2 regions of the Streptosporangium oxazolinicum genome follow, and region 2 is predicted to be linked to the other one. Evidence: riboswitches for the same ligand, from Rfam matches in the RefSeq annotation. Region 2 holds a riboswitch; the other holds the start of a gene.
The links. Region 2 has a riboswitch for cobalamin ahead of ABD817_RS36200 (ABC transporter substrate-binding protein). Riboswitches for the same ligand answer to the same signal wherever they lie in the genome.
Positions count from the first base shown of each region.

Region 1: linked by a shared signal. The riboswitch ahead of metE (5-methyltetrahydropteroyltriglutamate--homocysteine S-methyltransferase) and the one ahead of ABD817_RS36200 (ABC transporter substrate-binding protein) in region 2 are both predicted to bind cobalamin.

Region 1 covers NZ_BAABAQ010000005.1:417,745-424,859, forward strand. Annotated here, with positions in the region: gene ABD817_RS17165 (NsdA family TPR-like regulatory protein) at 1-803, shown strand, start outside; gene ABD817_RS17170 (hypothetical protein) at 1,090-1,497, opposite strand; gene ABD817_RS17175 (uridine kinase family protein) at 1,753-2,490, opposite strand; cobalamin riboswitch at 2,822-3,033, shown strand; gene metE (5-methyltetrahydropteroyltriglutamate--homocysteine S-methyltransferase) at 3,144-5,369, shown strand; gene ABD817_RS17185 (lytic polysaccharide monooxygenase auxiliary activity family 9 protein) at 5,683-6,189, shown strand; gene ABD817_RS17190 (NB-ARC domain-containing protein) at 6,735-7,115, shown strand, end outside.
Region 2 covers NZ_BAABAQ010000019.1:15,727-22,841, forward strand. Annotated here, with positions in the region: gene ABD817_RS36185 (DUF7676 family protein) at 1-73, opposite strand, end outside; gene ABD817_RS36190 (ATP-binding cassette domain-containing protein) at 70-1,869, opposite strand; gene ABD817_RS36195 (FecCD family ABC transporter permease) at 1,872-2,882, opposite strand; gene ABD817_RS36200 (ABC transporter substrate-binding protein) at 2,942-4,150, opposite strand; cobalamin riboswitch at 4,320-4,518, opposite strand; gene ABD817_RS36205 (TetR/AcrR family transcriptional regulator) at 4,897-5,604, shown strand; gene ABD817_RS36210 (ABC transporter ATP-binding protein/permease) at 5,605-7,115, shown strand, end outside.

The sequences.
Region 1 (7,115 bases), on a different contig from region 2:
GTGGAATTCCCCTCATGTCGCGTGCGTCAAGCCACATGCAGCACGTTGACCGAGTATTGAAAGATGTCAGCGAGCGGCCCCTGCAAAAAGCGGTTTCCGAGCTTATGTACCAGGTCACCCTCGTTCTGTATGACGCGGGAAAGCTTGCCCAGGCCGACCGTACCGGCGGCATCGCGCTTGACCTCGCACTCCGAGCCCAGGACTTCAAGAGCCAGGCCCGCGCGTACGACAGCCTGAGCCGGGTCGGTCTCTATCGAGGTGATCATGCCCGAGGGGTTACCTACGCTCAGCGGGGACTACAGGTCCCGGACATCACCGGTAGCCAGCGGGCGTCTTTGAATATGAGGCTCGGGCGTTCCCTGGCGCTCATACCGGAGCAGAAAGCGGCGTCCCGGGACGCGCTCGATCGTGCGCTCAATGTCGGAGGGCTTTCCCCCTTCGGGGAAGCCGCCCTGGCGGGTGACGTCGGCATCGGACTGAGCCAACTCCGCGAATATGGGGAAGCCGGAACGCTTCTCAACGAAGCGGCCAGCACCATCGGGCAATGGTCACCGCTTTTCCGGGCCCAATACCTGGGACGGCAGATACAAACGGCACTGAGGGCTTCCGACCCTTCTTTCGCGGCCGATCGGATGAACGAACTGGCGCGAGCGCTCCCGTTCGTCGCTTCGGCGAGGGTCGACAAACGGGTGCATGAAATACTCCGAGCGTCCCTCAAATGGAACGCCACCCCGGAGATACGACAGGCGCGCGAACACCTGCAATCCATGATTTCCCCCGAAACCCCACCGCTCGCCGCATGACAACTGGCCTATGTTGTTACCCGTTCTCTGGTAATCGTGCGTGCAGTCACGATGCGTTGCCGTGTCGGTGGCCGCTTCCGGCGTAGCGCCATTCCGGCAGGGGGGCGGTCTCTTCGGCAGGGGCAGGCGGGCCGAGAAACGTCTGAGCTTGCGCGGCCCGGTGGTCAGCACGGGTACGGCGAGGCTCGCCAAGGGGGTGCCGTTCATGATCAGTGGCAGCGAAGATCCCAGCCCGGGTCATGGAGGTTGTCCTGCACCTCGACGATGATCAGCTTGTCGTCGAAGCTCAGGGGAAGGGTGGGGGCTCCGAAGGTGTCCAGACGACGACGGAGATTCCGCCTCCTTCGATGCCGATCTGCGCGGCTTTGTAGTGACGCGCGACCTCGTCCGGCGACAGTTTCGTGCCCAGGTTGAACCTGAGGCGGTAGTCGCAGTGGTTGCTGTTGCCCCGCAGCGCCACTGACGCCTGCACCTCGTCATCGGAGAATCTGGTCTCGGGAGGTAGAGGATAGCTAAGAAAACGGTTGGCAAGGCCGTCGAGTTGACGGTTGTGAATCCACTGAGGCGTCATGATGAGCGCGAAGAACAGTACGAATGATGCCGCGATAGCCGCCGGGAGTTTCCAGCGCCGCTTCCGTCTCGCCGTCGATGGTGGTCGCGTGCTGTGGAGGTCGTCCTGCGCAGTGCTCGGCATGGTCTCCATGGTCGTGCGGCACGCGTGCGATGATCAAGAGAGGGAGCTGGAACCGCGCTTCGCCGCTTCTCGTGGAAGAGCCGGGAAGTTGAACGGTGATGAGCTGTGAAAGCGTTGGCTCGGCCTGTATGGGGTCACGTCCCGTACCTGCCACACCGCCAGGAAAAATCCCTTACCGGAGGGGTTTTGGTGGCTGCCGGCGGGAGGCGCGGCTCTCGAACCGCTCACCCGCGTTCTGCGGGTGGACCGGCCAACCTAAGGGCTGGTCGGCGGGGCGACGACCAACTCGGTGTCCGGGTCGTGGTCGATCTGCGGAGGGCCAGCGACGATCATGGTGGCTCGGGCCCACGGCTGTTCTCGTGAGATGAACGGCAGTTCCTCCAGCAGCCAGTTCGCCACGTGCTCCAGCTGCTTGGGGGAGTCGCCGTCGCGGACGACCAACAAGCGCTCTTGCTCGTCGAGGTCACCCTGCATCCACACCGAGGCGTCCAACCACGGGGCAAGCTCTTCGCGGATGATGCCGGTGCCCTCGACCCAGATGAAGTCGGCACCGGCGGGAATGGTGATCGATCCGGGCCGGTCGTGGGTGATCCAGGCATCAGGGCGGAAGTTCACCGCTTCACCCCGGTGCAGGGGGTGCAGGATGTTCTCGACGAGCACGGCGCCCCAGTCGAAGTAGGCGTGGTTCCAGGCGATGTCGTCGGTGTGCACGATGGCGGAGTTAGGCACCCCCTTGCGTAGCCGCTCGGCCAGGGTCGTCTTGCCGGCGCCGCCCCGGCCGTCGATCGCGATCACCCGCGGGCGTCCGGTGACGTCGGGTGAAGCATCACGCAGCTGCCGGACGGCGTCGAGCACGGTCACCACCCGCCAGCCAACGGCCTCGGTCTCGCCTGGATGCAGATGCATCGACAACCTGTCTTCGAAAGAGAGGACAAAGATCAGCATACGAGCCGCTGCCGTCGACCAGTCACGCTGAACGATGTACAGCAGCACCACTTCACACGATCACACACCACCAGCCCGTCGTCCCTCTCTTTCGCAATCCCAGGAGCGGTCGCGATGCGCTGCCGACCTTGATCTCCACCAAATCACCCTCAAAGACCTACCGGCCATTCCCCGGGGCAGCTCGCGGCGTACCACCGCTCGGCGAACGGCTCCCTGGTGGTCTGCGAGGTGTCTCCTCCACCCGGGACGAGCCCATTTCTTCTGCAGGGGCATTTCCGAAGGCGGCCTTCTTTCCTTTCCCACCCTCCGGGTGGCCGCAGTACGGTTCCCGCTTCTTCGATGCGCCGGACGGTGGCTCCGGCCGGAGGTGCGGGCGGGTTATGCTCGTGGTGCGGTTGGTTCTTCCGGTGTCGTGTTGGCGCTGGGAGTCGTAAGAGGGAACCCGGTGGGAGTCCGGGACTGCCCCGCAGCGGTGAGTGGGAACGAACGCCGTCATAGGCACTGGGTGCGTGGCATCTGGGAAGCGACGGTCAGTAGGGGTTGAGTGTGGTGCCCGCGAGTCCGAAGACCTGCCAGCCGTCCGTGTGCCGTCCGGTGCGCGGTGATCCGTGGCCTCGTGGGAGGGCCTGGGAGGTGTCTTTCCCGTGTGTTCCTTCCGTGTGGCTGTGGGTTGGCATGGCATGAGCCGAGGGAAGGACGCCATGAGTCAGGTCACTACGACCGTTTTGGGGTATCCCCGTATCGGGGGCCGTCGCGAGTTGAAGCGGGCGACGGAGGATTACTGGGCCGGGCGCACGGACGCCGCCGCTCTTCGGGAGACGGCCGAGGGTCTGCGGGAGCGGACGTGGCGGGAGCTGTCGGAGGCGGGGCTGGACGCGGTGCCGTCCAACACGTTCTCGCTGTATGACCACGTGCTGGACACGATCGCGATGGTGGGGGCGGTGCCCGAGCGGTTCGCCGGGGCCGCCGACCCGTACTTCGCGATGGCCCGGGGCGCCGAGGGGGTGGCGCCGCTGGAGATGACCAAGTGGTTCGACACCAACTACCACTACCTGGTTCCCGAGCTGGGACCCGGCACCCGGTTCCGGCTCGACTGGAGCAAGCCGCTCACCGAGTACGCCGAGGCGCGGCGGCTGGGCGTCGAGACCCGGCCGGTGCTGGTCGGGCCGCTGTCGTTCCTGCTGCTGGCCAAGTCCACCGAGCCCGGCTTCGCGCCGCTGCGGCTGCTGGACGGCCTGCTGGAGACCTACGCCGAGCTGCTGGAACGGATGGCCGCGGCGGGGGTGACCGAGGTGCAGCTGGACGAGCCGGTGCTGGCCGCCGACCGTACGGACGAGGAGCTGGCCGCGCTGCGCCGGGCCTACGCGCGGCTGGGCGCGCTCAGCAGTCGGCCCCGGATGCTGGTGGCCACCTACTTCGGTGAGATCGGGCCCGCGCTGGAGATCCTGGCCCGAGGCCCGGTCGAGGCCGTCGGCCTGGACTTCGTCTCGGCGCCCGGCAACCTGGAGGCGCTGGCCGCCGTCGGCGGGCTGCCCGGCAAGACCCTCGTCGCCGGGGTCGTCGACGGCCGCAACGTCTGGCGTACCGACACCGCGAAGGCGCTGGCGACCTGCGCCGCGCTGCTCGGGCTGAGCGACCGGCTGGTGGTGAGCACCTCCTGCTCGCTGCTGCACGTCCCGCTCGACCTGGACGCCGAGACCTCGCTGGACCCTCGGCTGCGCGAGCGGCTGGCCTTCGCCAGGCAGAAGGTCGACGAGGTCGTACGGATCGGCAGGGCGCTGAACGGTGAGGAGGTCATCGCGGGGGAGAACGTCACGGAGCGGTTCCTCAACCCCCGGGTGCGGGCCAGGCTGGACGCGCTGGGCAAGGGCACCCCGCGCGCCCCGCACGCCGAGCGGCTCGCCGTGCAGAACGCCGACCTGGGTCTGCCGCCGCTGGCCACCACCACCATCGGCTCCTTCCCGCAGACCGGCGAGGTGCGCCAGGCCCGCGCCGCCCTGCGCGCGGGCGACATCGACAGGGCCGGGTACGAGCGCAGGATGGAGGCCGAGATCGACCGCGTCATCGCGCTGCAGGAGGACATCGGCCTGGACGTGCTGGTGCACGGCGAGCCCGAGCGCAACGACATGGTCCAGTACTTCGCCGAGATGCTGGAGGGCTACGCCGCCACCGAACACGGCTGGGTGCAGTCGTACGGCAGCCGCTACGTCCGCCCGCCGATCCTGTTCGGCGACGTCTCCCGTCCCGAGCCGATGACGGTGCGCTGGGCCTCCTACGCGCAGTCGCGGACGAAGAAGCCGGTCAAGGGCATGCTGACCGGCCCGGTGACCATGCTGGCCTGGTCCTTCGTCCGTGACGACCAGCCGCTGGGCGAGACCGCCAGGCAGGTGGCGCTCGCCCTGCGCGACGAGACCCACGACCTTGAGGCGGCGGGCATCAGGATCATCCAGGTCGACGAGCCCGCGCTGCGCGAGCTGCTGCCGCTGCGGCGGGCCGACCGCGAGGCCTACCTGGAGTGGGCCGTCGACGCGTTCCGGCTGGCGACCAGCGGGGTGGCCGACAGCACGCAGATCCACACCCACATGTGCTACTCGGAGTTCGGGGAGATCATCGGCGCGATCGGCGACCTGGACGCCGACGTGACCAGCGTCGAGGCGGCCCGCTCCCGGATGGAACTCCTGGACGACCTGCGCGCCTTCGGCTACACGCGCGGCATCGGGCCCGGCGTGTGGGACATCCACTCGCCCAGGGTGCCCTCGGCCGAGGAGATCGAGACCGCCCTGCGTACGGCCGCGGCCTCGGTGGACCCCGCCCTGCTCTGGGTCAACCCCGACTGCGGCCTGAAGACCCGCGGCTATCCGGAGACGGAGGCCAGCCTCAGGAACATGGTCGAGGCGGCCCTGCGCGTCCGGGCGGAAACGGTCTAGCGGTCACCGTGTTCGCGGGGGTGTGATCCGTCCGGGTCACACCCCCATTTCGTCGGTACGTCACCTCTGGGCGGGACCGACGCCCCTCCAGGGGACCGGCCCCGTCTCACCCCGCCTGGGCAGGACAGACGTTCCTCTAGGGAACCGCCCCTGTCGCGTTGTCGCGCCCCGCGCGGGGCGGAGGTACGCCCGGGGAATCGGTCGCGCGCGACCCACCGGATCTGACGAGCTCCCGAATCTTCCGTGACTCAAATGTTTACTGTTAGGAAAGTTTCTTTTATATTTGAGTCACCCCCCAGCGAAGGAGCAGGATATGCGCAGAACGGTCACCTTCCTCGCGATGGCGATCATCGCCGTCGCTTCGACCGTGTTCATCGCGTCGCCGGCCAACGCGCACGGCTACATCTCGTCGCCGCCGAGCCGTCAGGCCATGTGCGCCCAGGGCCGGGTCACCGGCTGCGGCGACATCATCTACGAGCCCCAGAGCGTGGAAGGTCCAAAGGGCCTGAAGAACTGCCACGGCAACGTCGCCCGGTTCTCCCAGCTCAGCAACGAGAGCAAGGGCTGGCCGGCGACGAGCGTGGGCAACTCGGTCACCTTCAACTGGGTGCTGACCGCCCGCCACGCCACCAGCACGTGGGAGTACTTCATCGGCAACACCCGCATCGCCGTGTTCAACGACGGCGGCAGGCAGCCCGGTGCCACCGTCTCGCACAATGTGAACCTGGGTAACAGGACCGGCCGTCTGAAGGTTCTCGCGGTCTGGAACATCGCCGACACCGCCAACGCCTTCTACTCCTGCGTCGACCTGCAGCGCTGACCTGAGATCCGGTGGTCCCGCCGGACCCGACCCGACACGATCTGACCTGACCTGATCCGATCTGATCAGAGAGATCTGACGCGCCAGACCCGAACCGCTCCCGCCCCCTCCGTGGCCAACGGCGTTCCCCGCCGTCACAGGCCCGGTGGGCGCGGGGGCGGTTTCGCCGTTTCGGCGATCACCTTCCCCGGCCGGCTCCTCTTCCCGGTTCCCTGCGGCGGTCCGCGAGGTCACCAAGGGCGATCGCGTGGTCACGGAAAAGGATCTACCTTGAATGGGGGCCGGAATGGCGGGCGCGACGTCGTGGACATAGCAGCTCAAACTGTGCAACGCGGCTTTTCGTGTGCGCTTTAATTGCCGGAACCTCGGTGATTCAACTCAAGGTCAATGGGGAACAGATATCGTGCGTCCAGGGGTCCCGGCGCCCGTCGGGGCAGGGGTCGGCACTGCAGGGGTGGTCGGTGGCTCGCCGCGCAAAAAGAATCGCCGATGTCGCCACGGCGATTCTGGTGGTTTTCGGAATTCTGGTCGGACTTCCGGTGCGAATGGTCGAAGAATATCTGCCCGACACGGTCGTCGCGCACAGGATCGAATGGGTTGTTATTTTCGGATTAACCGCCTCCCTTGTCGTCCTGCTCACCTGGCTGACACCGAAACTGATGGAATCACGCACGCGCGGCGGGCTCTTCCTGGTGCCGGAACGGCAGGCGGGATGGGTCAGGAGGACCGAGCTGGACGACGTGGTCTCCACCCTGACGATGAGGGGTTCGGGCACGGTCGGGCTGACCACCGGCCTCGCCGGGGCGGGCGGGTTCGGCAAGACCTCCCTGGCCGTGGAGGCGTGTCACAGCGACGAGGTACGGAGACGCTTCGGCGGCGGCGTCATCTGGGTCACCGTGGGCCACGACCGCGCCGGTGCCGACATC
Region 2 (7,115 bases):
TGCGCTCGTCGGTGGGCAGCTTCCACACGTGCAGGGTGCCGGTGCCGTGTTCCTCGACGACGGTGTGGCTCATGCGGGTCCTCCGGTCTGTCGCAGGGTCAGCGCCCACTGCTCGCGGCGCGTGTCGGGGTCGATCAGGGCGCAGTCGCCGCACTTGCCGCCCTCGGGCAGGCGGTAGTACAGGCAGCAGCTGCGCCGGACGAAGAACGGCTGTCCGGGAGCGGGTTCGACCAGGTCACCGCTGCCCTGAAGTGCTCCGATCGTGAGCAGCTCGCGGCCGAGCGCGATGGCCCGCGCGGTGAGTTCGGGGCGCTGCCGGGCGATGGTCCGGACGGTTCCGGCCAGGGCGGAGGCGGCGTTGCCCCACAGCAGCCCGGGGGCGATCTTCACGATCTCCTGTACGGCCTGTGCCAGCGGTTCCAGCAGTTCGGTCAGTACGTTGTCGTGCAGCGGTCCGGCGATCCGGGCGGGGTCGAGGATCTGCGAGCCGGTCGGGCGCTCGGCTCGCAGCGGCAGCGGCCCGCTGGGCGCCGCCCGCCAGTGGACGCGGGCGGGATTCAGGTCCAGGAGCAGGTCGTGGGCCACCGCCGCGCCGATGACGGGTGACCACAGCCGGGCCGCCAGCCCCTGGAACAGGATGGAGGCCGCCACCCGGAGCTCGCAGGTCCCCAGGCGCCCGGCGACGTCGGTGATCCGCTGCCGCAGCGGCTCGGGGTCGGCCAGCAGGTCGGCGAGCGGCCGCCAGCCCGCTTCGGTGTCGATCGGGCCGATTCCGAGTTCGAAGTAGCCGCTGATCGTGGAGATGTCGGCGACCGCCGACGACACCGTCGACGGTGCGGCGGGAAGCAGTCCGGGCGGGGCGGCGGTGAGCCGGGAGCGCGCCGTACGTATCCAGGTGGCGAGGTCGGGCAGGGTGGCGAACCGGTGGACGGTGCCGTCGTAGGCCGCCTCGTAGCCGTCGCCCGTCCATTCCACCGCCAGCTCGGCGGGCCCGTCGCCGGCCGTACGCCAGCCCTCCCTGGCCAGCGCCCGCTCCAGCAGCGGAACATGCAGCCCCTCGGCGAGGACGCGGACGGTGCCGCCGGTCCCGTTCCGGAGCACGAACATGCCGGAGGCCGCGTCGAAGGCCAGTTCGCCGCCGTCGAAGGAGGCGCCGATCACCTCGCGCAAGGTCAGCTCCTCCGGGGTGCCGGTGTGCAGGCGGCCCGCCGGGTCGATGAGCCACATCCGGTCGGCGACCCGCAGCGCGAGCTCCAGATCGTGGGTGGAGACCACGATGACCAGATTCTTTTCGCGGGCCAGGCTGCGTAGCAGGCCCATGAGCGCCACCCGGGAGGTGACGTCGAGGAAGGCGGTCGGCTCGTCCAGCAGGATCGCCGCCGGTTCCTGGGCCAGGGCGCGGGCGACGAGCACCCGCTGGCGCTCGCCGTCGGACAGCTCGGTCACCGCCCGGTCGGCCAGGTGGCCCGCGTTCACCGCGGCCAGCGCCCACGTGACGATCTCGTGGTCGCCGGGAGAGAGCCGCCCGGTGAATCCGGTGTGCGGGTGGCGGCCCAGCCCGGCCAGCTCGCGGGCGCTCAGCAGCGGCGGCAGGTCGCGTTCGGTGAGCACGACGGCCAGGCTCCTGGCGAGGTGGGCGGCGGGCAGGGTGCCGACGCCGACGCCGCCGACGAGCACCTGGCCGCCCAGCGCGGGCTGGAGCCCGGCCATGGTGCGCAGCAGCGTGGACTTTCCGGTGCCGTTCGGGCCGATCAGCACGGTCAGCTCGCCCGCCGGCGCCTCGGCGTCCAGGCCGTCGAGCACGCGACGCTCCCGATGCCCCCGCCGTGCGGGGTATCCGGCGTGCAGTCCGCGCAGTTCCAGGCTCATGTTCACACCGCCAGTCCGGTCCGGGCCGCGCGGCTGCGCAGCAGTACGGCGATCACCACGGGCGCGCCCAGGATGGTGGTCACGGCGTTCAACGGCAGCACGACCCCGCTGCCCGGCGCCTGGGTGGCCACACAACACGCCAGCGCCACGGCGGCGCCCAGCAGGACGGCCGCGGGCATGAGCACCCGATGGTCGGCGGTGCCCAGCAGCAGCCGGGCCACGTGCGGCACCGCCAGGCCGAGGAAGGCGATCGGCCCGCAGTAGGCGGTCACCGCCCCGGCCAGCACCGAGGAGGTCAGCAGGGTCAGCGTACGCACCGCCCGGACCCGTACACCCATCGTGCGGGCGTAGTTCTCGCCCAGCAGCAGCGCGTTGAGCGGTTTGACCCCGGCCAGCGCACCCGCCAGTGCGGCCACGCAGACCGGCGCGAACACCCCGAGGTCTCCCCAGGTGGTGCCGGCGAAGCTGCCCAGCCCCCACATGATGAACTGCTGGGCTCGTTGCGGGTCGGTGTAGACCAGCAGCAAGGTGATCAACGAGACGGCGGCCGACCCCACCATCACGCCGATGATCAGCAGCGTCACCACCGACCGGACCCGCCGCGACAGCACCAGCACCAGCCCGAGCACCGTGGCGGCGCCGGCCGAGGCGGCCACCACCACGCCCGCGCGGCCCAGGCCCGCGACGCCCGCGGTGAACGCGCCGGCCGCGCCACCCCACCCGATGATCACCAGGGCGACGCCCAGGCTCGCGCCCGAGCTCACCCCCAGGATGTACGGCTCGGCCAGCGGGTTGCGAAACAGGGTCTGCAGCTGCACGCCGGAGACCGACAGGGCGGCTCCGGCCAGGGCCGCGGTGATGGCGCGCGGCAGTCGCACCGTCCAGATGATCTCCTGAACCCCGGGGTCCGCGCCGCTGTCACGCACCAGCGCGAGCAGTGCCTGGTTCAGCGGGATCAGGGTCGAGCCGAGCAGGACCGCCAGCGCGAACGTCAGCGGCACCGTGACCCCCATGGCGGCCAGGACAACGCCCCGGCGGCGCCGGGACGCCACCGGAACGTCGGCCGGAGCCGTCACCTGATCAGCCGCTGGTAGAAGGTGAAGGCGTGCTCCGGTGCGAGGTCGGAGTGCAAGATCGCGACCAGGTCGGCCAGGATCAGGTCCGGGTGGCCGACGCCGCGCTCGAAGAAGTCGTTGCCGCCCCCGGGGCCGAGCGTCCTGTTCGCCGACCAGACGCTCCCGGCCTCGAACGCGCCGAACTTGGCGTAACGCGGGTCGGCCTTCTCCACATCGGTCAGGCTCCTCCACTCGTTCACGGTGGCCAGCCACACCTTGGCGTCCCTGGCCTTGGACAGCACGGCCTCCAGGTCCAGGGTGGTGCTGCCGGATCCCGGCGTGTCCGCCCACGGGTAGGTGCCGCCCGCGTCCTTGATCAGCCCCGCGACGTAGCTGCCGCCGTTGGGCACCGACCACTGCCCCTCGTACATCTGGCCCGGCAGCACGGTGACCGGCGCGGCCGCCTTGGCCTTGGCGGCCAGGGCGGTGTAGTCGGCCTCGACCTTGCCGAACACCTCGGCGGCCCTGGCCTCGGTACCGGTCAGCGCGGCCATCACCTTGATCCACTCGGCGCGGCCCAGTGCGGTGGACTCCAGCCATTCGGCGTTGGCCACCACCTTGATCCCGGCCTGGCGCAGTGGTCCGTAGGACTTGTCCTCGGTGCCGCCGCTCATCAGCACGTCCGGTTTGGCGGCGATCACCTTCTCGGTGTCGACCTCCTGCCCCTTGGCGTACTCGGTGATCTTCCCTGCCTTCACCTGGGCCAGCACCTGGGCGGAGGTGATGTACCCGGCCGAGGAGACGCCGGTGAGCCGCTCCAGCACGCCCAGGTCGGTGACGAACGGCAGGTGGGTCGTCGAGGCGGAGAACAATCGCTCGATCGGGGTCTCGACGGTGACGGCCCCGGCCAGTTCGCCGGTGAGCGCGGGAGCGGGGGTACCGCACCGCACCAGCACGTAGGTCTCCGGTTTGGCGCCGGGGGCGGGCTGTTTGACGGTGAGGACCTGATAGTTGTTGGCATAGGTCAGGGTGAAGTTCGTCGCGTGCCCCACCTGCTGCTTGACCGGGAAGTAGTCGCGGCCCGCGTCGAAGGCGGTGACGCAGCGGCCCTCTGCCGCCGGAGCCGCGTCCGGGGCCGCGGGCGGAGTCGCGTCCGGGGCGCCACAGGCGGCGACAGCGAGTAAGGACGCGAGCAGTGCTGCGGTGACCGGGCGGGGGATGGCCATGCGTGCTCCTGACGGCGGGCCGCGGACGCCGTTCCTCGACGGCCTCCGCGACAAGTGGGAGGCCGGGTCGACCAGGAGAGTCCAGCACGCCGAGCACGCCCAGGGCCGGCAGGCCGAGGTCCAGGCATGGCGATCACCGTTCCTCCCTTGGGGAGATCCGCCCCAATTTCTGCGAGGAGGCGACCGCGTGAGTCTCCTGGCTCTCGGGTCGAGGCTCGTCCCGGCCTTCCCACCCGTTATCCGGGCAGTGGCTTCGTCGGGATTCGCTCGCCGATCACAGTGGCGGGACCGCGCCGGATTCACACCGGCTTCCTCAGTCCGCGCTCGCCTACGCCGACCATGCTCGCACACCACTCATCAACGACAAAGCGCGCGCCACCCATCAGACCCGGTACGCCTCCTCGCGTTCGACAGGTGCGCCGACGGGTACCCCGTGGAGTACCTGGGCGAGGACCTCCGCCCCCCCGGACCACGCGAGGTCCGGGCCTGTTGAAGTACGCCGGACCGTCCAGCACCCACACCTGGCCCGCGCGGACCGCCGGCAGGCCGGCCCAGCCCGGCAGGCGGGTCAGCAAAGGCCACTCCGCTCGGGTCCGCTCGGGCGGAAAGCCGCAGGGCATCATGTACCGCTCTTCGCGTACGCCCGGTCAGCACCACCTCGCATGCTTGCCGGAACACCGTTGCGGCCAGGCCCACCCTTAGTTAGGGTACCCTTTGTTACCCCCTATAACAAAGGAGCCCGGACAGTGGCGTCGACAGCCCGCAGTGGTGGGCGTACTCCCCGTATCGGCACGCGGGACATCGTCCGGGCCGGTCGCGCGCTGGGCATGAGCGAACTGAGCGTGAAGGCGGTCGCCGCCGAACTCGGGGTCACCGCGGCGGCGTTGTACCGTCACGTCGACGGGCGGTGGGGCCTGGAGCGGCTGGTGGGAGAGAGCATCCTCGCCGATCTGGTGCTCCACGACGACCCTCGACACGGCCTTGAACCGCACCTGCTGTCGTTCGCGTCGCAACTCCGGGCGTTCACCCTCGATCACCCCGGAATGGCCCGTTACCTGCAGGTGCTGTTCCCGCGAGGCGAGGCCGGGCGGCAAGTGCTGAGCGCCGAGGTCGAGGCCCTGATACGGCGCGGCTACACCCCGGAGGGAGCCGTGGTGGTCAGCGGCGCGGTCGCGTCGCTGACGATCGCGATGGCGGCCTCGGAGGAATACGGCGTCGCGATGGAGCGAGAGGACGCGGGCGGCCTCGACCGGGAGCGCCGGGCCGCGACCGCCGGTGTCGAACTCGACGAAGGGCTCGGCGCCGCCCACGCCGTGCTCCCGCAGATGGGACGCCCCGAATACGTACGGCTGGTGCTGACCGGCGCGATCCGGGGGGTGCTCGGCGTCGCCCCGCCCGGCCGCCCCGTCGCCGACGTCATCGCCGACCTCGCCACCACACAGAAGGAGTTGTGAATGGCCAGGCGTGGATTCACGGGTGTGGTGATGCGGGGCTACGGCGCCCGCGATCACCAGGCCACCGTCGTGGGCACGGAGACGCTGGCCCCGCACTTCGTGCGGGTGCGGCTGAACTCGCCGACCCTGTTCCAGGACGCGATCGCCGTGCCCACGGCGTGGTTGCGGTTCTGGTTCCCCGACCCCGACGGCGGTGACGCCGAGCACCAGCGGGCGTACACGATCTCCTGGGCGGACGAGTCCACCGGCGAGTTCACCATCGACATGGTCCTGCACGAACCGGCCGGCCCGGCCTCGGTGTGGGCCAGGGACGTCGAGCCGGGTCAGACGATCATGGCCACCTCGCTCGGCTCGTCGAAGTTCGACGTCCCGCAGGAGCCTCCCGCCGGCTACCTGCTGATCGGCGACTCGGCGTCGATCCCCGCGATCAACGGCATCCTCGCCACGGTGCCGGCGGACGTGCCGATCGAGGTCTACCTGGAACAGCACGACGACGCCGACCTGTCGATCCCGCTCACCGCCCACCCCCGGGCGCGGATCCACTGGGTGCCCCGCAACGGACCGGCGTCGCTGGCGGGCGCGATCGAGGCCAGGGACTGGTCGGACTGGTACGCGTGGGCGGGCCCCGAGGCGGGCTCACTCAAACACCTGCGCACCCGGTTGCGTGAGGAGTTCGGGTTCCCCAAGTCGGAGCAGTACGCCCAGGCGTACTGGTATCACGGCCGCGCGTTCGGCAAGAGGCGCGGCGGACCGGAGCCGGAAGCGGAGCCGCAGCCGGGGCCGCAGCCCGTGCCGGGGCCGGTCCAGGCGTCGCGAGGGCGGTGGCGGGCGCAGGGCGCGGGCCGGTTGCTCGCGCCGCTGAAGCCGACCCTGTTCCTGGCCGGCGCGCTGCAGGCCGTGGTCACGCTCGTTCAGCTCGCTCCCTTCGTCGTGCTGGTCGAACTGGCACGGCGGATGGTGCTGGGGGCGGGTGAGGGGAGCCTGTGGGCCCTCGGCGCGTGGGCACTGGGCCTGATCGGCGCCGGCACGTTCCTGGGCGCGGCGCTGACGTTGTGGCTGCACGCCGTCGACGCGCGCTTCGCCCGTGATCTGCGGCAGCGCGTGCTGGGCAAGCTGGCGCGGCTGCCGCTGGGCTGGTACACCGCACGCGGCTCCGGTCATGTGAAGCAGGTCGTGCAGGACGACACCCTCGCGTTGCACTACCTGGTCACCCACGCCGTCCCCGACGCCGTGGCGGCCGTCGTCGCCCCGGTCGCGGTCCTGGTGTACCTGTTCGCCGTGGACTGGCGGGTGGCGCTGGCGTTGTTCCTGCCCGTGCTGGTCTACCTGGTGACGACGGCGGTGATGGTGGTGCAGTCCGGCGTCCGTACCGCCCAGGCGGCGCGGTGGTCCGAACGCATGAACCGGGAGGCCGGCGGATACCTGGAGGGGCAGCCGGTGATCCGGGTGTTCGGCGGCGCCGCCGCCTCGCCCTTCCGGGCCCGGCTGGATGAGTACATCGCCTTCCTGGG